DNA from 4 places in the Streptomyces sp. NPDC001348 genome. Region 4 is predicted to be linked to each of the others. Evidence: riboswitches for the same ligand, from Rfam matches in the RefSeq annotation. Region 4 holds a riboswitch; each other region holds the start of a gene.

Region 1 (5,725 bases), on a different contig from region 4:
TATGAGCTGCTGCGCGGTGATCTTCGGCAGATCGGGGTCACCCGAGTCGGCGAGCGCCGGGACCAGCCCGATGGTCGCCGCCGCCACCCCCACCACCGCGACCGGTACGACATAGCGGGCCGCCTTGCGGCGTCCGGCGGCCGCGGTGTCGTCGGCCGTGGTGTCGTCGGCCGTGGTGTCGTCGGCCGTGGTGTCGTCGGATTCGTACGGTGCCATGTGTGCCTTACCTCCGTCGTCGGCGGCGGCCGTCCTCGCACATTTGGTCCCACCCTGAGCCGCCATTCTCACCCGAATCGGTGAGGAGTGGTGATTTCCGTGGTTTCCATCTGACCAAATCGGCGGTGAGGATGCGTCACCCCCGGGAGGCAACTCGACGTACGCCTGCGGTATGACACGGGGAGGCGGGATATCCACCCGACCCGTAGGGGTCGGGGGCACAGATAGCGGGGCGCCCCGTCAACCGGCCCGGTGCACCACCGCGTCGCACAGTTCCATCAGCGCCGCCTTCGCGTCGCACTCGCGCAGTGGGGCCAGCGCGGCACGCGCGTCCTCGGCGTAACGCACGGTGTCCCGGCGGGCCTGCTCCAGTGCCGGGTGGGCGCGCAGGCCGGCGAGGGCCTCGGCATGCCGGGCGTCGTCGGTCAGGTCGGAGTCGAGCAGACGGCACAGGGCGATGTCCTCGGCCAGGCCGAGCCTCGCCGCCCGCTCCCTCAGGCGCAGCACCGGCAGGGTCGGGATGCCCTCGCGCAGGTCGGTGCCCGGGGTCTTGCCCGATTCGTGGGAGTCGGACGCGATGTCCAGGACGTCGTCCGCGAGCTGGAAGGCGACGCCGAGCCGCTCGCCGTACTGGGTGAGGACGTCCACCACGGTCTCGTCGGCCCCGGACATCATCGCGCCGAAGCGGCAGGAGACCGCCACCAGCGAGCCGGTCTTCCCGCTGAGCACGTCCAGGTAGTGCTCGACCGGGTCCCGGCCGTCCTGCGGTCCCGCGGTCTCCAGGATCTGTCCGGTGACCAGCCGCTCGAACGCCAGGGCCTGCACCCGTACGGCCTCGGGGCCGAGGTCGGCGAGGATCTGCGAGGCGCGGGCGAAGAGGAAGTCGCCGGTGAGGACGGCGACGGAGTTGCCCCAGCGGGTGTTCGCGCTGGCCACGCCGCGGCGCACCGCGGCCTCGTCCATGACGTCGTCGTGGTACAGCGTCGCGAGGTGGGTGAGCTCGACGACGACGGCCGAGGGCACGATCCCGGGCGCGTACGGGTCCCCGAACTGTGCCGCGAGCATCACGAGCAGCGGCCTGAAACGCTTCCCGCCCGCGCGCACGAGGTGCTGCGCGGCCTCGGTGATGAACGGGACCTCACTCTTGGTGGCTTCGAGCAGGCCCTCCTCGACAGCCGCCATTCCGGCCTGGACATCGGCTTCCAGAGCCTGGTCCCGCACGCTCAGCCCGAATGGCCCGACGACGGTCACGAGGGGTCTCCTGTCTGCTGGTGTCTGCTGGCGATTACGCGGTTTGTCGATAGGTCGCTGCCCTCACTCGAGTCAGCGTATCCGGTCAGCTTTCGATCACCGAGGGCGCCCACCGTTACAGGACGGGCGCTATCAGATCACGACCGTTATGTTTTCGATCGGTCGATAAGGACGGATATTTATCCGCTTACCCAGAAGTACGACCAGAGTGCCTCGACTCCGGCGATCGACTCCGAGCGCCACGCCCGCAGCACCTACCCGACACCGCGCCCTTCATGCCCTTTTTGCCGCGATTGCCATTTCGTGAATTGGGTCACGCCACCCCCGGGGGGAGTCCGCCACCCCGGATCGCGTCTCCCCGTTCACGGTGGGCCAGTTGAGGCTTGGCAAACGCAAAGGATCAAGCCCCCAATACGCCACGGAACAAGGTCAACTAGGACTTTATGTGAATCCGACGCTTGTTCCGGACATGTGCTCTCGCATACGTTCCCGGCCGTCGGGCGGACGCCGAATCCTGCCGCCGCCCGTCACACCCATCGACGAACTCATTCGCGTACGGCAGGAGCGGGGGGCCCAGGTAAGCCGCCGGTCCGGGCGACACCCGTCGTTCCGGGACGGCTCGGGGTGAAGTCGCGCCGTCTTCGGACGGCACGGCCGGGCACCTCCCAGCCCGAACCCGACAGCTCACCTCGCAGGCGACGGAGAGGAACTTCGCCATGCCTGCTGCCGCTCAGCACCGCCCTGCCCGCTTCACCCGCTTCGCCCGCAAGCTCGCCGTCGCCGGCACCGGTGCCGCCGTGCTCGCCCTCCCGCTGGTCGGCGCGACCGGCGCTTCGGCCGCCACGCCCACGACCGCGCCCAGCACGGTCACGTACCCGAACAACCTGGACGGCTGGATCCGCGATTCGCTCGCTGTCATGGCGCGGCACGGCATCCCGGGCACCTACAACGGCATCTACCGCAACGTGATGCGCGAGTCCTCGGGCAACCCGCGGGCGATCAACCTCTGGGACTCCAACGCCGCCGCCGGCACCCCGTCCAAGGGCCTGCTGCAGGTCATCGCCCCGACGTTCAACGCGTACCACGTGTCCGGAACCTCCTGGGACGTCTACGACCCGATCGCGAACATCACGGCCGCCTGCAACTACGCCGCCCACCGCTACGGCTCGATCGACAACGTGTACGGCGCGTACTGACCGGCTGGCCGGTTCCCTCAGGGGAAGAGTCTTTCGAGGACGACGGCGATGCCGTCGTCCTCGTTCGACAGGGTGATCTCGTCCGCCACCGCCCTCAGTTCCGGGTGGGCGTTGGCCATGGCCACCCCGTGCGCGGCCCAGTCGAACATCGGGATGTCGTTGGGCATGTCCCCGAAGGCGACCGCCTTTTCGGCGCTCAGCCCGAGGTGGTCGGCGGCCAGCGCCAGCCCGGTCGCCTTGGTCACGCCGCACGGCTGCAACTCGACCGTTCCCGGTCCCGACATGGTGACCGTCGCCAGCGAGCCCACGGCCGCGCGGGCCGTGGCAGCCAACTCGTCGTCCGTCAGCGTGTGGTGGCGCAGCAGGACCTTGCTGATCGGCTCGCACCACAGGTCGTCGCGCCGCCGGACCCGTACGGCGGGCAGCGTCGGGTGGGGCATCAGATAGCCGGGTTCGATGAGCGTGAGCCCGTCGACTCCGTCCTGGTCGACGGCCGCGTACACCTCCCCCACCTCTGCCTCGATCTTGCCGAGCGCGGTCTCGGCCAGCTCCCGGTCCAGGGTGACCGACCACACCAGGCGGCCGGCACCGGCGTCGTACACCTGCGCCCCCTGCGCGCACACAGCGAGTCCCCCGCCACCGAGGTCGTCGAGCAGCGGCCGCACCCGCGGCGCCGGGCGCCCGGTCACCACGAGGTGGCGGGCGCCCGCCTCCCCGGCCCGCGCGAGGGCGGCCAGGGAACGGTCGGAGAGGGTGTCGTCGCCACGCAGGAGCGTTCCGTCGAGATCGGTCGCGACGAGGGTGAAGGCGGGGAGCGGATATCCGGGGGGTGCGGCCATGACCAGAGAATACGGACACCGTGCCCCGGCAACTCACCGCCGTTTCCAGCCTCAGCCTTGCGCCGCCGCCAGGTACTTCGCCGGGCTTTGTGAGTCACCTCGGTGCCGCGAACGAAGCGCACGCCGGGACCGGCAGGACGCCGCGGCCGGGGGGCCGGTGAAACCAGAAGGCCGATCGAGAAGGGGCCGGAGGCCGGGGCCCGAGGCCGGGGCCCGAGGCCGGGACCCGAGGCCGGGACCCGAGGCCGGGACCCGAGGCCGGGGCCCGAGGCCGGGGCCCGAGGCCGGGGCCCGAGGCCGGGGCCCGAGGCCGGGACCGGAGGCCGGGGCCGTGTGGTGGCAATTGGCCGCTCCCCCTGTAACCGTCAGACATTGCAAACTCTTCAGACAAATGCGCCACCCTGCCTGACACCCTGCCAGGACTCGAGACTCACCCGTAACGTGTGGCCCGACCACATGCAACGGCCTGCAGTGACGGCACTGGATGAGAGCGAGGCAGCACTCCATGCCCCCCTTCGACGTCCCCGAAGGCGACCCCTTCGGCCCGCACAACCTCCCGTACGGCGTGTTCTCCCCGGCCGGCTCGGACGAGCGGCGCGTCGGCGTCCGGCTCGGCGACCATGTGCTCGACGCGGGCGCGGCGGCGCGGGCACTCGGCTCGCCCTACGCCTCCCTGCTCGCGCACCCCACCCTCAACCCGCTGCTCGCCGCCGGGCGCACGGCGTGGTCGGACGTGCGACGGGCCCTGACCGCCTGGGTGACGGTACCCGCGCACCGGAAGGATATCGAACGACTGTTCCATCCCTTGTCCGCGGTGACCCTCCACCTGCCCTTCGAGGTCGCCGACTACGTCGACTTCTACTCCTCCGAACACCACGCCCTGAACGCGGGGCACATCTTCCGCCCGGACGCCGAGGAACCCCTGACCCCCAACTGGAAGCACCTCCCGATCGGTTACCACGGCCGCTCTGGCACGGTCGTGGTGTCGGGCACCGACGTCGTACGGCCGCACGGCCAGCGCAAGGCTCCCGGGGACCCGGCCCCCGTGTTCGGGCCGTCGACCCGCCTGGACATCGAGGCCGAGGTCGGCTTCGTCGTGGGCGTGCCCTCGACGTGGGGCGAAGCGGTTCCGCTCGGCGACTTCCGCGAGCACGTCTTCGGACTGACCCTGCTGAACGACTGGTCGGCGCGGGACATCCAGGCCTGGGAGTACGTGCCCCTCGGACCGTTCCTCGGCAAATCCTTCGCCACGTCGGTGTCGGCGTGGATCACCCCGCTGGAAGCCCTGGAAGACGCACGGGTGGCGCCGCCCGCGCGGACCCACCCGGTGCTCCCTTACCTGGACGACTCCGGCGAGGGGCCCGGCGGTTACGACCTGCGGATCTCCGTCGCGATCAACGGTCATACGGTGTCCGAGCCGCCCTTCTCCACCATGTACTGGACGGCCGCCCAGCAGTTGGCGCACATGACCGTGAACGGAGCCTCCCTGCGCACCGGTGACCTGTACGGTTCGGGGACCGTGAGCGGGCCCGGGGAGCGGCAGCGCGGCTCGCTGCTGGAGCTGACCTGGAACGGGCGGGACCCGCTCGAACTCCCGGACGGCAAGCGAACCTACCTGGAGGACGGCGACCTGGTGACGCTGTCGGCGTGGGCCCCCGGGGCGGGCGGGGCCCGGGTGGGGCTGGGCGAGGTCAGCGGCCGGGTTGTGGCAAGCAGTTGACACGAGTTCCCCGGAGTCCGTATCTCGCGGCCCGGGGACTGGTGCTCTCCTCCTCTTTGCTGGGCGCGGCCTCGGCCGCCTCGGGCGCACCCGTGACCATGACGTGCGACGCCTTCGTGGGCGCCACGGCGAACGACATGCTCCGACCGCCGGCGGTTGTGGCCCTGGTGACCGTGCCCTGCCCTGGGCACGGTCTGCTCACCCGGGCAGGCCGCCGGCACCGGCAGGGCGTCCCGATCCGGCCGAACTCGCCGATCCGGCACGTAGGTTGACGGCGGAGGCCCGAGCTCTCGGCGCGGCGGGCCACGAGGTGCGGGGGCTCTCAGGGGGATGTTGCGGGAATAGCGGGCGGGGGGGCGAGATCGGCCTGTGTTTGCCGCCGACGACTGACTCCGGGCCCCGTCGGCGTCATACTGGCGTAACAGCGTGCACCATCTGAACCGCCACCCGGACCAGCCCTCCGTCCGCCCTGTCTCCGACCAGGAACCGGAGCCCCCGGCATG
Region 2 (5,725 bases), on a different contig from region 4:
CCGCGGACGGACGTCCCCACCGGCCGCCGGCGGCGGCACACCCCCTCCGACCACCCGGAGGCGAGCACACCGGTCGACTCCCCGGGCCCGAGGGCCCCGACCGGCTCGCCTCCGGGGCCGAACCGCCGGACCGGACGCACGCGTTCGCCCTGGCCTCGATCCCGGCATCGGTGGCCCGGGCCCGCGCCTGCGTGCGGAAGGCGCTCGCCGCCCGGGGCATCGACGAGGACGTGTCCGAGAGCGCCGTCCTCATCACCTCCGAGCTCGTCACCAATGCGCTCACGCACTCCGCGGGCGAGCGCATCGTGTGCCGGCTGCACATCAGCCCCGAGCGGCTGCGCATCGAGGTCCAGGACGACAACCGCGGCCCCTCCCGTCCGGCGCCCCGGCAGCCGGGGCCCGAAGACCAGAGCGGCCGCGGGCTGCTGCTGGTCGAGGCGCTGAGCACCGACTGGGGCGTGGCGGGCGTCCCCCACCGCTACGGGCGCGTCGTCTGGGCCGAGCTCATCACCACCCCGCACGGCCCCGGGCCCGCCGCACCGCCGCCTCCCGCTCCCACTCCCTGACCTCCGGCCGCAGGGCGCCCCCACGCGCTCCGCGGCCACCCCGGCCCATCCCCCACTCGGCCGAAGGACACCCGCCTGATGATCCGATCCCACCCCACCGGGCGACACGGCTCACGGCCCCGTCGCACCCCGGTGACCGCAATGGCCCCTCTCGCCCCGGCGCACCCCCGGGTCCGGATGGCTGATCCCTCCTGGACCCGTACCCGTCCCAAACCGGGCCCGGACCATCCCCAGCGGCGCTTCCGGCATCCCGCGCGCTGACGGCGCGTCATCGGCGCTGACGTACGGTGGAGGCATGGCCCCTCCCCTTCCGGGCCCGCTGGCCCACCTGGCACCGCTGCTCGGTCACTACGGTTACTGGGCCGTCGGCGCCGTGGTCTTCGTGGAGGACTTCGGCATCCCCGCTCCCGGCGAGACGATCCTGATCGCCGCGGGCGTGTACGCGGGGGCGGGGCAGCTGAACATCGGGGCCGTGGCGGCCATCGCGTTCGTCGCCGCCGTGCTCGGGGACAACGTGGGCTATCTGATCGGCCGGTCCGGCGGTCGCGCCGCCGTGCACCGGTGGGGCCGATACGTCCTGCTCACACCCAAGCGCTTCCAGGCGGCCGAGGAGTTCTTCATCCGGCACGGCGGCGGGATCGTCACCGTGGCACGCTTCATCGAGGGACTACGGCAGGCCAACGGCATCATCGCGGGCACCATCGGCATGCCCTGGCGGCGCTTCCTGGTGTTCAACGCGCTCGGCGCGGCGCTGTGGGTCGGCCTGTGGACGACCCTGGCCTACCTCGCGGGCAACCACATCGACCAGGTCTACCAGCAGATCACCCGCTATGAGCGCTACGTCCTCATCGCCCTCGGCCTGCTGGCCGCCGCCCTGCTCGCCCGCCACCTGCTGCGCCGCCGGCGCCGGCCCTGACCCCGGGCGGCGCTGTCGTCGTCCCGATGGGACTCCGCCCCCCGGGTAGGTCGGGCCCGGCACCTGGACCAGCAGCCGGCCCACCCGCGCCGCCACACCGGCCCCCGAACGCGTCACGGAGCTGTCCGGCATCGGGACGCGCTGCCCCGGGGACCGTTCAGGAGGCGTCCATCAGGCCCGCGGCGAGCGTCGCGCCCAGTTCCCAGCAGGCCTCGGTGTCGGCCTTCCCGGGCTCGCCGGTCACGACGACCGGTTCGGCCGCCCGCCGCCAGCCGAGGCCGGTGGTGATCGTCTCGATGGCACGCAGCGCCCCGGTGACGTCGCTGCCGCCGTGCACGTAGGAGCCGAAGGGGCGGCCGCGCGTCTCGTCCAGGCACGGGTAGTAGATCTGGTCGAAGAAGTGCTTGAGCGCGCCGGAGACGTACCCGAGGTTGGCGGGCGTGCCGAGCAGGTATGCGTCGGCGGCGAGCACATCGGACGCCGTCGCGGTCAGGGCCGCACGACGGACCACGCGGACCCCCTCGATCTCCGGGGCCGTGGCCCCGGAGACGACGGCTTCGAACAGCGCCTGGCAGTTGGGCGAGGGCGTGTGGTGGACGATCAGCAGGGTGCGCACACCCGCACCCTGCCGCGGCCGCCCTCCGGCCGCAAGGCCACCGGGGACCGGCGGTGGCCGACGGTGGGCCGACGGTGGCCGACCACAATTGCGTACGACCTTGTCGGTGCCCTCGGTTAAGGTGACCGGCCTGGACAGAGGGGGGTTACGGCGTTGCGTGTCGACATGGGGGCCGTGCGGGGCCGAGTGGTTCCGGTCGTCCTGCTGGCGGCCGTGCTGGGCGGCTGCGCGGGATCGCCGGACGGCGAGGACGTGAGGTCGTCGCCGAGCGCGTCGACGACGGGCGGCGACTCCGGGACGGCGACCGGCGAGGTCACCGAGAGCGGCGGCAGGACGGGCGCCGCCGGTTCCGCCTGTGAGCTGCCCGTGACGTTCGATGTCGCCAAGGGCTGGAAGGCGAAGGCGATCGAGGCCGAGGCGGACGCGAGCGGGGCGGCCGGCGACCTCGCCGACGCGCTGCTCCACCAGGGCCCGGTCACCGCCGTGTGCGAGATCGACGCCAAGCCGGCCGGCCACATCGGCTTCCTGCGCGTCTGGAAGGGGAAGCCGGGCGGCGCCGACGCGCGCGCCGTCCTGCGGGCCTTCGTCGCGGCGGAGGACAACACGGGCAAGGAGAAGTACCGCGCCTTCAGGACGGGCGGTGTCTCCGGCGTCGAGGTCGACTACGTCTACACGAGCAAGCTCCTCGGGGAGTCGAAGAAGGAGACCGCCCTCGCGGTCACCACGCCGCACGGCCCGGTCGTGCTGCACCTCGGCGGGCTCGACACGGAGGAGCACGAGAAGATGCGTCCGGCGTACGAGTTGGCGAAGCGGACCCTGCGCATCGTGTGAACGCCGGGCCCGGCCGTCAGCACGGCCGGGTGGAGCGGCCCAGGTAGGTGAGGGGGCCGGGGTCCCGCACCGGGATCTCCTGGAAGCCGAGTCGGTCGTAGAACGCGCGAGCCGCGGTGTTGGCGGTCACCATGCCGAGGTGGACCGCGGGGGCCCCGCGCTCGTGCAGCGCGTTCAGCAGGGTGTCCATCAACCGGCGCCCGTAGCCGCGCCGCTGCCATGCCGGCAGCAGGTCGATGTGCAGGTGCGCGGGATGGGCGGCCAGTTCCGGCAGGAGCATCCGTTCGGGGCGGTGCAGCAGCGCCACCATCTCCTCGCTCGGCGTGCGCGGCGGCGCCGAGGGCCTCGGGTAGCGATCGGCCACCCGGGGGATCCACGTCTCCCGGAAGTTCTCGACGAACCGCTGCGTGTCCGCGGTCCCGACGACGTAGCCCACCGGCCGTCCCCGCCCGTCGTCCAGGACGAAGGCGAGTTCCGGCTCCAGGGCGCAGTACGGCTCGGCGAACAGGGTCGGCATCAGACGGTGGTCGGGATACAGGGCACGCGAGTCGCCGCCGTTGTGGGCGGTGCGGACGCATACGTCGGCGACGCCCGCACGATCCGACGGACGGTAGGGGCGAATACGGGGCATGGGGTCCATGAACGCCATCCTGACGCCTATGGAAGCGCTCCCACAACGCACGTCGCCGCCCGCGGACCGCACCGCCCCGGGCAACGCGCCGAGCGCACCGGGCCACAGGCGCAACCCCGCCTCGGGAAGGCCACCTTGGGTCCTCCGGCGGTTCAACTGACGCGCCCGCGAGGACGGTTTGAGCCGTCTTCACCAAATGATCACCAGCAGCAGGACGAATATCACAATTACGTATCGGACATTCCGCGCTTCAACCTTCACACCAGCCACACAAGTTGGTTAGGTTGGCGACCAGACCGCACGGCTCCCCCCGGCGAACCCCGCCGGGCCGCGCGGCCTCCGCCGAGTCCGGTGTCCCCGCGGGGCAGCCGGAGCCGGGGACCCAACCGACTTGGGGTGAATCGGCCCGACCGCCCGACGGGGCAGGGGTCGTAGGGCATGCCTTCCACCATCGACCGCCCGAACCCGACAGCTAACCCGGTAGGCGGAGCACGGAAGGAGTACGGCCCCCATGGCGCGCGAAAGCCGCGACGAGGTTCGGCAGCGAATCGACAGCCTTTACGACCAGACCGAGAACGCCACGGGGAACTTCAACGCGACCCGCGCGTCATCGGGGGGAACGCGCGGCCGGGGCGTACGCCTGCGCAGGCCGGACCGGGGTGCCGACCCCGGGCTGGACAACATCGCCCGGCAGTGGATGACGGGGGCGCGTTCCAAGCTGGGTCCCACCGTTCCCGCCGCGCTGCCCTCGGACCGGACGCCGTCCCGCACGTCCAGCGCCGGGCTGGACAATGTCGCCCGGGAGTGGATGACGGGGGCGCGTTCCAAGCTGGGTCCCACCGTTCCGGCGGTACTGCCCAAGGACCGGACGCCCAAGCGCTCGCCGGAGCGGCGCCCCGGCGCCATTGTCCCGATCCCGGAAGAGCTGCTGGAAGCGGCCGGGCGCTCCCTGCCTGAGCTGCCCGCCGGGCCCACCGGGCAGGGGGGCGGCCGTGCCGTACCGGAGCTGACCGCGCGCCCCAGAGCGGAACTGACCGCCGGGCCCGTCGCCGCGCTGCCCGCCGTGCCGGAGCCGCGGCGGGAGACGGCCCTGGCGCTGCCCGCTGCCGCGCCGCGGCGGTCCTCGCCGCTGGCTTCGAAGGGGAAGTACCAGCAGAAGCTCGCCGCGGCCCGGGAACTCCTCTCCCGCCGGATCGCACAACCCGACTCGTCCGCACCCCGCCCGGCGGCCGAGCCCGCCCGTCCCGCCATGCAGACCTGGCGCGGCGACCCGGAGCAGGCTCTTCAGCCCGAGGAGCACGAGTGGCTGCGCCGGCAGTGGTCCGGGCTCAGCGCGGGTCTGTCCGCCGTGGGCGGTGGTACCGCCGACGGAGGTGCGACAGGCGCGACGGCCGGTGCCGGCACGGCCGCTCCCGGGGGCGCGTTCCCCGGCGCCTCCCTGGGCGTCGCCGCCCAGGGTGCCGCCCCCATGACCGGCACCGGAAACTTCAGCGTTCCCAACCCCCTGACGGACAGCGGCTCCTTCGCGGTGCCCAACCCCGTCGCGGGCACCGGAACCTTCGCCGTCCCCAACCCGCTGACGGACAGCGGCTCCTTCGCGGTCCCCAACCCCGTCGCCGACAGCGGCTCCTTCACCGTCCCCAACCCTCTGGCGGACAGCGGCTCCTTCGCGGTCCCCAACCCCGTCGCCGGCACCGGCTCCTTCGCCGTCCCCAACCCCCTCACCGACAGCGGCTCCTTCGCCGTCCCCAACCCGCTGACGGACAGCGGCTCCTTCGCCGTCCCCAACCCCGTCGCCGGCACCGGAACCTTCGCCGTCCCCAACCCCCTCACCGACAGCGGCTCCTTCGCCGTCCCCAACCCTCTGACGGACAGCGGCTCCTTCGCCGTCCCCAACCCCGTCGCCGGCACCGGAACCTTCGCCGTCCCCAACCCGGCCGCAGGTGCAGGAGCCTTCGCCGTTCCCAACCCCGTCGCCGGCACCGGGACGGTCACCGCTGCCGCGCCCCTCACCAACACGGCGACCGTCACCGCGCCCGGCCCCGTCCCCGGCGCGGGTACCTTCAGCGCCCCCAACCCCCTGATGAGCGCTGGAGCGGTCATCGCCGCGCCCCCCGTGACCACCACCGGCGCCTTCGCCACCGTCAGCCCTCTCGCGGCGCCCA
Region 3 (5,725 bases), on a different contig from region 4:
GACCCCCGAGGCCCGGCCGGCGGAACCCTGCGGCATCCGCACTGGTGGCAACGGCGGTGGGTGCGGTACGGGGCGCTCATCACCCTGCTCGCGCTCTCCGGGCTCGTCATCCTCGCCCTCGTGCGGCAGCAGACCGGCACGGACGGGTTCCTCGTCGGGCTCGGGCTGGCCGTGCTGCCCGTTCCGCTGCTCATAGCCGCCTTCCGGTGGCTGGACCGGGTCGAGCCCGGACCCTGGCGGAACCTCGTCTTCGCCTTCGCCTGGGGGGCCTGCGCGGCGGCGCTGATAGCCATCGTCGCCAACAGCTTCGCCACCAAGTGGATAGCCACCGCGACCGCCGACCCGTCCAGCGCAGACACCCTCGGCGCGACCGTCATAGCGCCCGTCGTGGAGGAGTCCGCCAAGGCGGCCGCCGTCCTGCTCGTCTTCCTCTTCCGCAGACGGGACTTCACCGGGATCGTGGACGGCGTGGTGATAGCCGGGATCACGGCCACCGGGTTCGCCTTCACCGAGAACATCCTCTACCTCGGCACCGCCTTCGGCACCGACCAGATCAGCGGCGACCGCGGCATCGCCTCCGTCACCGCCGCCACGTTCTTCGTGCGCGTCATCATGTCCCCGTTCGCGCACCCCCTCTTCACCGTCCTGACCGGCATCGGCTTCGGCGCCTCCGCCCTGTCCGCCGACCGGCAGCACGTGCGTCGCGTGCTGCTGCCGCTGGGCGGGCTGCTGCTCGCGATGAGCATGCACGCGTTCTGGAACGGCTCCTCGACCTTCGGCGAGTACGGCTTCTTCGCGGTGTACGGGACGTTCATGGTGCCCGCCTTCGGGCTGCTGACCTGGCTGGTGATCTGGACCCGCCAGCGGGAGCTGCGGACCGTGCGCGAGGAGCTTCCGGCGTACGTCCTCGCCGGATGGCTGGGCCCCGGGGAGCCGTTCGCCCTGGGTTCGATGAAGGCCCGGCGGATGGCCCGCGAGCACGCCCGTCACCACCTCGGCAAGCCGGCGGCGCGTGCGGTGGCGCAGTACGAGGCGTACGCGACGTCGCTGGCGTTCCTGCGGCACCGGGGGCGGCGCGGCCGGGCGGGGGCCGACTTCGTCGCACGGGAGAGCGAGCTGCTGGCCGAGCTGTGGCACCGGCGGCAGGTGGCGCGGCCCGCGCTGGAGTACGCGGCCAGGGCGTCGGCTCCGGTGGCCGCGACGCCCTGGCCGGTGTACGGGGTGCAGGGCGCTTACGGGTACGGCTACCCGGCGGGCCCGTATCCCGTCGCCTACAACCCGTACCGCACGTGACCCGTACCGCCCCTGGGGGCGGTTACGCCGACGCCTCGGTGAGCCTGGCCAGCTCCTCCCGGGTGAGCTCCAGCTCCGCCACGCCCAGCAGCGCCGGCAGCTGGTCCAGGGTGCGGGCCGAGGCGATGGGGGCCGCCACCGTGGGCTGGGCGGCCAGCCAGGCGAGGGCCACGGTCGCCACGGGGGCGTCGTGCGCGGCGGCGATCTCGTCCAGGGCGGTGAGGACCTGCTGTCCCCGCTCGGTCTCCAGGTGCTTGGCGGCGCCGCCCGCCCGGGCGCTGTCCACGCTCGTACCGGGGCGGTACTTGCCGGTGAGGAAGCCGGAGGCGAGGGAGAAGTACGGCACGACGGCGAGGCCCGCACGTGCGGCGACGTCCCTGAGGGGGCCCTCGTAGGTGTCGCGTGAGACGAGGTTGTAGTGCGGCTGGAGCGCCACGTACCGGGCGAGGCCCTCGCGCTCGGAGAAGTCCAGGGACTCCTGGAGGCGCCCGGGGGTGATGTTCGAGGCCGCGATGTAGCGGACCTTGCCCGCCCTGACCAGTTCGTCGAGCGCGCCGATGATCTCCTCGACGGGGACCTCGGTCTTGTCGAAGTGGGTGTAGTACAGGTCGATGTGGTCGGTGCCGAGGCGGCGCAGGGACGCGTCGGCCGCGGCCTTGATGTTGTCGGCGGTCAGGCCCTGGTACTCGGGGTGCTGGCTGACCTTGGTGGCGATGACGACGTCGGAACGGTTGCCGCGGGCCTTCACCCAGTTGCCGATGATGGTCTCGGACTCACCGCCCTCGTTGCCGTCGACCCACGCCGAGTACGAGTCGGCGGTGTCGATGAAGTTGCCGCCGGCGGCCGTGTAGGCGTCCAGGACGGCGAAGGACTGTGCCTCGTCGGCGGTCCAGCCGAAGACGTTGCCGCCGAGGGAGAGCGGGAAGACCTCGAGGTCGGAGTGGCCGAGCTTGCGAAGGGAAGTCATGTCTCTCTTCAACAACCGGTCCGGTAGCTCGCATTCCGCTTCACGGGCGCCGCATGGGCGCCCGTGGACGCGTCAGGGGTTGAGGCCCTTGCCGTGCAGCCACGCCATCGGGTCGACGGCGGTGGCCTGGCCGCCGAGGTGGACCTCGAGGTGGAGGTGCGGGCCGGTGACGTTGCCGGTGGCGCCGACACGGCCGATGACCTCACCGGTGGCGACCTTCTGGCCGACCTTCACGTTGATCGAGGACTGGTGGCAGAACCACAGCTCCGTGCCGTCGTCGAGGGTGAGGATGGTGCGGTAGCCGTACGCTCCGGCCCAGCCCGCCTCGGTGACCGTGCCGCTGTGGATGGCCTTGATGAGGGTGCCGGTCGGCGCCGCGAAGTCCAGGCCGGTGTGGTAGCCGGAGGACCACATGGAGCCCGGCTGGCCGAAGGTGCCGGTGAGCGTGTACGAGGAGGTGGGCAGCGTGTACTGCTTGGCCAGCGCGGCGAGGCGGTCGGCCTCGGCCTGCTTCGCCACGGCGGCCTTCGCCTTCTCCTTGGCGGCGGCGGCCTGGACCGCGGCTGTCTTCTCCGCCCTGGCGGCCGCGTCCGCGGACTGCTTCCCGGCGGCGGCCACCGCTGCGGCGGTGGCCTTGCCTACGACCTGGCTCTTCTGCAGCTCGGCCTGGGCCATGATCCGGTTGCGCAGGGCCTCACCGGCGTCGGTGCCGCCCTGGTCGCTGTCGGCGGTCGCCACGCCGACGTCGGTCAGGCTGGCCGCGGTGGCCTTCGCGCCGCCCCCGTCCTCGCCCAGCAGGGAGCTGACGGAGGACATGTCGGGCAGGGATATGGACACCGGCGGCTTGCCGGTGTTGGCACTGGCGATGCCGCCCGCGCCCACGGCGGCGATGACGCCGACGCCCAGAACGGTGGAGCTGCGGGCGAATCCCCCGCCGCGCTGCTTGCTGACCCGGTGCCGGCCGCGTTCCGGGCGGAGGGACTCCTCGGTGGGGTTCCACTCCTCCCAGGGACCCTCGTCGGTGCGGTACTCGCCGTAGCCGAAGGTGTCGGTGCGCTGGCTCGGCACGAACGGGGCTGTGGGGGCAGGCCGGTTGGACGCCACGCGGGCGTGCTCCTTTCCTTCCGTAACGCCTACCGGGTTAGCTGACGGGTTCGGAGCAGGAAGGTCTCCTACGCGCGTATACCGATCGTGAACTCGACGAGCTCACAAGGGCATTCGCGTGATTCACCCCAAGTGGTGGTTCCCCGGTTCCCTTTCGGGATTCGGCGCGTGCGCACGGAGCCGCCTCGGGTGACGGCTGGGACGACCGCGCGTTATCGAACGTTAATGGTCCTACCCGTCGGTTTCCAAGGGATCCAGCTTGATCATTCATGTCTTCACAGGGGAACTTACGCACCATGACCGGTGAAAACAGGGCGAGTTGACCGCCGCACGGGTGCCGTCGGGGGGCACAAACACCCAGGGCCGGAATCCATGTGCTGGATTCCGGCCCTGAGCCTTCAGTAGCGGGGACAGGATTTGAACCTGCGACCTCTGGGTTATGAGCCCAGCGAGCTACCGAGCTGCTCCACCCCGCGTCGTTGTGTCACCAGTGTACGCCATGCGCGGGGCGCCTCGCACACACCTTTGCGACCAGGGCGTTTTCCGTGTCCCCCGGAGCCGGGGGGAGCCGGGTGGGGTGGAGCCGGGTTCAGGCCGGCAGGTGCCGGTTCGGCGCCTTCGCCGCCGTCTCGCACTCCGGCACCACGACCACGTCCACGCCCCCGGCCGCCAGCAGCCCGCTCCCGTCGGCCCCGGTGACGAACGTGTCCGGCTCCCGCCATGCCGTGACCACCCGCCGCACCCCCGCGTCGAGGATCAGCCGGGCACACGGCGCCGGCCGGGAGGCCCGCCGGGCGCACGGTTCGAGACTGCTGTACACCGTGGCGCCGGCCAGCCGGGGGTCGTCGGGCCGGATCCTGGCCAGCGCCGCCTCCTCCGCGTGGACCACGGGGTCGCCGCCTTCGCGTGAGTGGCCGCGGGCGAGCTCCGTGCCGTCGGCGGCCACGACCACCGCCCCGACGCTGAACGCCGTCTCCGAGGGCGGGCACAGTGCGGCCAGCTCGCAGGCGATCCGCAGCCAGTGGCGGTCGGCGGGGGCGGCCGAGGGGCCGGTGCCGGGTGCGGTCGGCTCGTAGCGCATCAGGACGACGTCCTCGATACGGCGGGTCTCCAGCAGCCGCAGACGGCCGGCCTGGTAGCCGCCGGGGCCGAAGAGGCGGGGGGCGGCCGGGTCGCCGACCAGGAGGGGCGCCAGGACGAGCTGCAGTTCGTCGGCCAGGCCCTGCCGCAGCAGCTGGGTGTGGATGGTGCCGCCGCCCTCGACCATCAGACGGCGCACTCCGCGCACCGCGTAGAGGTGTTCGAGCAGTGCGGGCCAGTCGAGGTCGGGGCCCAGGGGGACGATGTCGGCCGCAAGGCGCAGGGCGTGGGCCCGCTCGACACCGTCGTCCGTGGTGTACACCACCTTCTCGCCGCCGGTGTGCCAGAAGTTCGCGTCCGGGTCCAGGTCGCCGGAGCCGCTGACGGTGACCTTGAGGGGGTACTCCGCCTGCCCGGCGGCGAGCCGGGCCGCCCGGCGCTCGGGCGAGTTGACCAGCAGGCGCGGGTTGTCGGCGCGAATGGTGCCGGCGCCGACCAGGATCGCGTCGACGGACGCCCGTACCTCGTCGACCCGGTCGAAGTCGGCCGGGCTGGACAGCAGCAGCCGGTCGGGGCCGGTGTCGTCGAGGTACCCGTCGAGGGACACGGCGGCGGACAGCAGGACGTACGGACGGGGCATCGACGCGCTCTCTTCGGGAGGCGGGCAGGTGTGGACCCGGCGAACCCGGGGTCTTGGTTCAAGTTTGAAACAAACTTACACTGGTGACATGACGACCCGCTGGCTCACCCCCGAGGAGCAGCGCGCCTGGCGCGCGTACGTGGCCGCGACCCATCTCCTGGAGGACGCGCTGGACCGGCAGCTCCAGCAGGACGCGGGCATGCCCCACCTTTACTACTCCATCCTGGCCACCCTTTCCGAGACGCCGGACCGCCGGCTGCGGATGACCGACCTCGCCGAGGCACTGAAGATCACCCGGAGCCGGCTGACCTACGCGGTGACGCGCCTGGAGAAGGACGCCCTGGTGCGGCGCGAGAACTGCCGCTGGGACAAGCGGGGCAGCATCGCCGCCCTGACCGACGAGGGGATGGCCGTGCTCGAGCGCGCGGCGCCGGGCCATGTCGAGACGGTACGGGCGTCACTGTTCGACCACCTCGCACCTGAGCAGGTGGAGCAGCTCGAGGAGATCTGCGGGGGGATCGTGCGGGCGCTCCAGGGCGACGGGACGGCCCGGCCGGCACCCGACGAGGTGCCCTGGCGACGCCGTTCCTCCCCGCCCTGTTCCTGACCGGATCCCGGCGGCCGGACCGCGAACGACCCGT
Region 4 (5,725 bases):
TGAACACCACCAGCCTCGAAGACACCCAGGCACCGGGCCCGGACACGGCCCCCGGCCGGATCGTCCTGCTCACCACCAGCCACCGGGTCGCCCCCGGCCTGCTGTCCTGGCCCGCCTGGCAGGTGCTGCGCGCCGCAGACCGCGTGCTCTGCGCGGACGGCGCGCATCCCCAGCTGCCCCATCTGCGTGAGGCCGGGGTATCCGTCGACGAGGCCGCCCCGACCGCCCAGGAACTCGTCGACGCCTGCGCCGGCGGGCGCACGGTGGTGGTCGTGGCGACCGGCGAGGGCGAGCCGGCCCTCACGGACGGCCTGGCCCGCCTCGCCGGCACCGGCCGCGTCGCCATGCCGGAGCTGGAGCTGCTCCCCGCCTCCTACGACCTGCCCGGTGCCCGTCTCCTCGACCTCGTCCAGGTCATGGACCGTATCCGCGCCGAATGCCCCTGGTCCTCCCGGCAGACCCACGAGGGTCTGGCCAAGTACGGCATCGAGGAGGCGTACGAACTCGTCGAGGCGATCGAGGCGGGCGACCGTGAGGAACTGCGGGAGGAACTGGGCGACGTCCTGCTCCAGGTCGTTTTCCACGCCCGCATAGCCGAGGAGGACGCCGAGGCCCCGTTCTCCGTCGACGACGTGGCCGGCGGCATCGTCGCCAAGCTCATCCACCGCCATCCCCACGTCTTCGGCGACGCGACGGCCGAGACGCCCGAGGAGGTCAAGGAGCACTGGCTGCGCACCAAGGCGGTCGAGAAGCGGCGCACCTCGGTGACGGAGGGCATCCCCCTCGGCCAGCCCGGCCTCGCCCTCGCCGCGAAACTCTCCTCCCGCGTGCGCACCGCGGGCCTGGACGTGCCCCTGCCCCAGGGCGAGGGCATCGGCTACGACCTGCTGGCACTGGCGGTCCGGGCGGAGTCGGACGGCGTGGACCCGGAGGCCGCGCTGCGGGCGGCCGCGCGGGCCTACCGGGACGCGATACGGGTCGCCGAGGGCGTCGGTTAGCGACCGGGGGGCACGCCGCGGGCGCGGGCCGAGAAGCCGGATACCGTCAGGGGGTGACCAACCAGCCCCGCCCCCCGGAAGTCCCCGAAGCGCCCGCTCCCGAGCTGTTCACCTGGGAGTTCGCCGGCAACCCCTACCCGGCCTACGCCTGGCTGCGGGAGCACGCGCCCGTGCGCCGGACGAAGCTGCCCAGCGGGGTGGAGGCCTGGCTGGTCACCCGGTACGCCGACGCCAAGCAGGCCCTGGCCGACCAGCGGCTGTCGAAGAACCCGGCGCACCACGACGAGCCGGAGCACGCCAAGGGCAAGACCGGGATCCCGGGCGAACGCAAGGCCGAGCTGATGACGCATCTGCTCAACATCGACCCGCCGGACCACACCCGGCTGCGCAGACTCGTCTCCAAGGCCTTCACGCCTCGCCGGGTCGCCGAGTTCGCGCCGCGCGTGCAGCAGCTGACCGACCACCTCATCGACGGGTTCGTCACGAAGGGCTCCGCCGACCTCATCCACGAGTTCGCCTTCCCGCTCCCCATCTACGCCATCTGCGACCTGCTCGGCGTCCCGGGAGAGGACCAGGACGACTTCCGGGACTGGGCGGGGATGATGATCCGGCACGGCGGGGGCCCGCGGGGCGGCGTGGCACGGTCGGTGAAGAAGATGCGGGGCTACCTGGCCGAGCTGATCCACAAGAAGCGGGAGGCGCTCCCGGCCGAGCCGGCCCCGGGCGAGGACCTCATCTCCGGTCTCATCCGCGCCTCCGACCACGGTGAGCACCTCACCGAGAACGAGGCCGCCGCCATGGCGTTCATCCTTCTGTTCGCCGGTTTCGAGACCACGGTCAACCTGATCGGCAACGGCACGTACGCCCTTCTCACCCACCCCGCACAGCGGCAGCGGCTGCAGTCCTCCCTCGAACGCGGTGAACGGGACCTGCTGGAGACCGGGGTCGAGGAACTCCTGCGCTATGACGGCCCGGTGGAGCTGGCCACCTGGCGATTCGCCACCCGGCCCCTCACCATCGGCGGACAGGACATCGCACCCGGCGACCCCGTCCTCGTGGTGCTGGCGGCGGCGGACCGGGATCCCGAGCGGTTCGCCGACCCGGACGTCCTCGACCTCGCACGCCGTGACAATCAGCACCTCGGCTACGGCCACGGCATCCACTACTGCCTCGGCGCCCCGCTCGCCCGGCTGGAGGCCCAGACCGCGCTCGCCACCCTCCTCACCCGTGTCCCCGACCTCCGACTCGCGGTGGAAGAAACCGATTTGCGCTGGCGCGGCGGACTCATCATGCGTGGACTACGCACCTTGCCCGTGGAGTTCACACCCCGTCCCGCAATCGGCTGAAAAGCAGTACAGCCATCACAAGAAGTGACCGGTGTTCAACTCTGTGATCTTCACGTGATCTGCGCGGCATTAACTTGTGACAAGTGATCGTCTGCCGATACGTTCACTCGTCAGCGCGGTCCCTCACGGTATTCGCCGCGCTGGTCACCGCTGTCTTGCGAAAGGTCACCGCATGCTCTCCGGGAACGGTCGCCACCGTCGCCCCCGTCAGGCTCCGGCTCTCCTCGTCGCGGCCGGAGTGACCGGCTCCGCAATCGCCATCCCGCTGCTGGGCGCATCCGCCGCGAACGCGGCCGACGGGACCACGTGGGACAAGGTCGCCGACTGCGAGAGCGGCGGATCCTGGAGCGCCAACACCGGCAACGGCTACTACGGCGGCCTGCAGATCTCCCAGGACGACTGGGACGGCCACGGCGGTCTGGACTACGCCGCCAGCCCCGAAGAGGCCAGTCGCTCCCAGCAGATCGCCGTCGCCGAGAAGATCCTCGCCGACCGGGGCACCAAGCCCTGGGCCACCTGTGCCCTGCTTTCCGGTCTCACGTCGAATTCCGGTTCGGTGGACGTCGACACGGGCGTCGGAAACTCCGGATCATCCGGTTCCGTCGACTCCTCCGGTTCCTCCGGTTCATCCGGTTCCTCCGGTTCCGAGGGTTCTGCGTCCGGGAATTCTTCGGATTCCCCGAATTCCTCGTCCGGTTCGTCCGCGTCGCCCGATTCCGGCTCCTCGCCGGACGCCTCGCCCTCGCCGGATTCGGGCAAGGGTGCCGACGCCGCGGGCCGTTCCTCCGGCTCCGGCAAGTCGGATGATTCGGACAAGTCGACATCCGCCGGCTCCGGGGATGCGCAGAGCGGTGGCGGTGCGTCCGCGGCGAGCCCCGAGGCTGACGACTCGGACAATTCGTGGCAGAGCGGAGGTTCTTGGAGCCTCGTCGACACCGGGGCGATCAGTGGTGGCCGCCATCGGGGTGACATCGCGGATGAAAACGTGACAAAAAGCCGGACGACCCCTTCCTCCGGCCGTCACGCCGCACGCGGCTACACCGTCCGCACCGGCGACACCCTTGCCTCCATCGCCGACTCCCTTGACCTCGAGGGCGGTTGGCGGGCGCTCTACTCCGCCAACAAGGACGCCATCGGGACCGACCCGAATAACATCGCCCCCGGTCAGACGCTGGAACTCAGCACTCAAAACGGTTGATACAGGGGAGACTTGACGACCCCTTTTGGGCTTGATGTCCGGTTTGGTGAAAGTGTGGGATGAGTCTCAGAAGCCCTGATCGTCTTTGAAATTCGACGGATCGCGTGTCTACGGTCATGACCGCTCGCCAACGCGGGCCCCGGCTGCCGCAACGCCGAATCCTGCCAGCGGCCGCCCGGGAACAGTCGTCGCGTCAAGCGCCGTAGGCAGGAGCGGGGGACCCAAGGTAGGCGCCGGGCCCGAAGGTCGACAGACCGACGGGAACGGCTAGGGGTGGAGCCGCGTCTCGCACGAGAACCACGCGAGGTGCGGCCGGGCAACTCAACCGGCCCGAACCCGACAGCTCACCTCGCAGGCGTCGGTGAGGGGATCGATCCATGCTGTTTTCCGGCAAGGGCATGCACCGTCGTCCGTCCAAGGCCGTCCGCGCCATCGCTGTCGCCGGTGTCACCGGCGCCGCCGTCGCCGCCCCGCTGATGGCGTCCGGCACCGCCTCCGCCGCCACCGCCTCCGAGTGGGACGCGGTCGCCCAGTGCGAGTCCGGCGGCAACTGGTCCATCAACACCGGCAACGGCTACTACGGCGGCCTGCAGTTCTCCGCCTCCACCTGGGCCGCCTACGGCGGCACCCAGTACGCCCCCCAGGCCAACCAGGCCTCCAAGGCCCAGCAGATCTCCGTCGCCGAGAAGGTCCTCGCCGCACAGGGCAAGGGTGCCTGGCCGGTCTGCGGCAAGGGACTGTCCGGCGCCACGTACAGCGGCTCGAGCAGCTCCAGCGGCTCGTCGAGCTCCGCCGGCTCCTCGTCGAACGGCACCACCACCCGCTCGACCGACCAGCAGGCCGCCAACCGCTCCGAGGTGCGGTCGACGCCCAAGAAGACCGTCACCACCCCGACCGGCAAGAAGGTCGAGAAGGGCGACGGCGAGTACAAGGTCGTCACGGGTGACACCCTCAGCTCGATCGCCGCGAAGCACCACGTCGCCGGCGGCTGGGAGAAGCTGTTCCAGCTCAACAAGGACATCATCGACGACGCCAACGTCATCTACCCGGGTCAGCAGCTGCACCTGAAGTGACACCTGGCTCGTATCCGAACCACAGCGCCCTCATGGCCGCGGCCCCCACAGTGGCGGTCATATGAGGGCCTGCCGCCCTCACGGGCACCCCGCCCCGGTGCGTGTTCCCCCGTACGCACCGGGGCGGGGTTTTTCGTTCCCTCCGGGTTCCTCTTCGCCTCACCCTTTGTTCCGGCAAGGAACAATGTGTACGGTCACCGTGTCCACGGGACGGTCGGTCGGCTGCCGACGCCCCGGGGACGGTTAGGCTCTAGTCGCAAGGCACACCAGCCCCGCACTTCCAGCGTCACATCCAAGAAGGAGATGCTCGTGCCGTCCATCGACGTCGTCGTAGCCCGGGAAATCCTGGACTCCCGAGGCAACCCCACGGTCGAGGTCGAGGTCGGCCTCGACGACGGCAGCACCGGTCGTGCCGCCGTCCCGTCCGGCGCCTCCACGGGCGCCTTCGAGGCCATCGAGCTCCGCGACGGTGACCCCAACCGCTACCTCGGCAAGGGCGTGGAGAAGGCCGTCCTCGCCGTCATCGAGCAGATCGGCCCGGAGCTGGTCGGCTACGACGCCACCGAGCAGCGCCTGATCGACCAGGCGATGTTCGACCTGGACGCCACCGACAACAAGGGCTCGCTCGGCGCCAACGCCATCCTCGGTGTCTCGCTCGCCGTCGCCCACGCCGCCTCCGAGGCCAGCGACCTCCCCCTCTTCCGCTACCTGGGCGGCCCGAACGCGCACCTGCTGCCGGTGCCGATGATGAACATCCTGAACGGCGGCTCGCACGCCGACTCCAACGTGGACATCCAGGAGTTCATGATCGCCCCGATCGGCGCGGAGTCCTTCTCCGAGGCGCTGCGCTGGGGTGCCGAGGTCTACCACACCCTGAAGAAGGTCCTGAAGTCCAAGGGCCTGTCCACCGGTCTCGGCGACGAGGGCGGCTTCGCCCCGAACCTGGAGTCCAACCGCGCCGCCCTCGACCTCATCCTCGAGGCGATCAAGCAGGCCGGCTACGTCCCGGGCGAGCAGATCGCGCTCGCGCTCGACGTCGCCGCGTCCGAGTTCTACAAGGACGGCAAGTACGAGTTCGAGGGCAAGTCCCGCTCCGCCGCCGAGATGACG

Evidence for each region. A riboswitch is a leader RNA that binds a small molecule or an ion and turns the genes downstream of it on or off. The one in region 4 is predicted to bind cyclic di-AMP.
Region 1: linked by a shared signal. The riboswitch ahead of ACWC21_RS12395 (transglycosylase SLT domain-containing protein) and the one ahead of ACWC21_RS21110 (transglycosylase family protein) in region 4 are both predicted to bind cyclic di-AMP.
Region 2: linked by a shared signal. The riboswitch ahead of ACWC21_RS02525 (NlpC/P60 family protein) and the one ahead of ACWC21_RS21110 (transglycosylase family protein) in region 4 are both predicted to bind cyclic di-AMP.
Region 3: linked by a shared signal. The riboswitch ahead of ACWC21_RS06665 (M23 family metallopeptidase) and the one ahead of ACWC21_RS21110 (transglycosylase family protein) in region 4 are both predicted to bind cyclic di-AMP.

Annotation. Positions count from the first base shown of each region.
Region 1 is NZ_JBSFIK010000009.1:88,010-93,734, forward strand. Features, by position in the region: gene ACWC21_RS12385 (LolA family protein) at 1-216, opposite strand, end outside; gene ACWC21_RS12390 (polyprenyl synthetase family protein) at 457-1,467, opposite strand; cyclic di-AMP (ydaO/yuaA leader) riboswitch at 1,995-2,180, shown strand; gene ACWC21_RS12395 (transglycosylase SLT domain-containing protein) at 2,184-2,663, shown strand; gene ACWC21_RS12400 (HAD family hydrolase) at 2,681-3,502, opposite strand; gene fahA (fumarylacetoacetase) at 4,008-5,222, shown strand; gene ACWC21_RS12410 (M56 family metallopeptidase) at 5,723-5,725, shown strand, end outside.
Region 2 is NZ_JBSFIK010000002.1:152,715-158,439, forward strand. Features, by position in the region: gene ACWC21_RS02500 (ATP-binding protein) at 1-566, shown strand, start outside; gene ACWC21_RS02505 (DedA family protein) at 862-1,482, shown strand; gene ACWC21_RS02510 (flavodoxin family protein) at 1,640-2,098, opposite strand; gene ACWC21_RS02515 (lipoprotein) at 2,264-2,929, shown strand; gene ACWC21_RS02520 (GNAT family N-acetyltransferase) at 2,946-3,569, opposite strand; cyclic di-AMP (ydaO/yuaA leader) riboswitch at 3,891-4,063, shown strand; gene ACWC21_RS02525 (NlpC/P60 family protein) at 4,072-5,725, shown strand, end outside.
Region 3 is NZ_JBSFIK010000004.1:313,533-319,257, reverse strand. Features, by position in the region: gene ACWC21_RS06675 (PrsW family intramembrane metalloprotease) at 1-1,293, shown strand, start outside; gene ACWC21_RS06670 (aldo/keto reductase) at 1,316-2,260, opposite strand; gene ACWC21_RS06665 (M23 family metallopeptidase) at 2,333-3,364, opposite strand; cyclic di-AMP (ydaO/yuaA leader) riboswitch at 3,376-3,541, opposite strand; tRNA gene ACWC21_RS06660 (tRNA-Met) at 3,767-3,840, opposite strand; gene ACWC21_RS06655 (dihydrofolate reductase family protein) at 3,954-5,084, opposite strand; gene ACWC21_RS06650 (MarR family winged helix-turn-helix transcriptional regulator) at 5,173-5,691, shown strand.
Region 4 is NZ_JBSFIK010000019.1:86,636-92,360, reverse strand. Features, by position in the region: gene ACWC21_RS21125 (nucleoside triphosphate pyrophosphohydrolase) at 1-998, shown strand, start outside; gene ACWC21_RS21120 (cytochrome P450 family protein) at 1,052-2,344, shown strand; gene ACWC21_RS21115 (transglycosylase family protein) at 2,517-3,542, shown strand; cyclic di-AMP (ydaO/yuaA leader) riboswitch at 3,731-3,915, shown strand; gene ACWC21_RS21110 (transglycosylase family protein) at 3,920-4,615, shown strand; gene eno (phosphopyruvate hydratase) at 4,919-5,725, shown strand, end outside.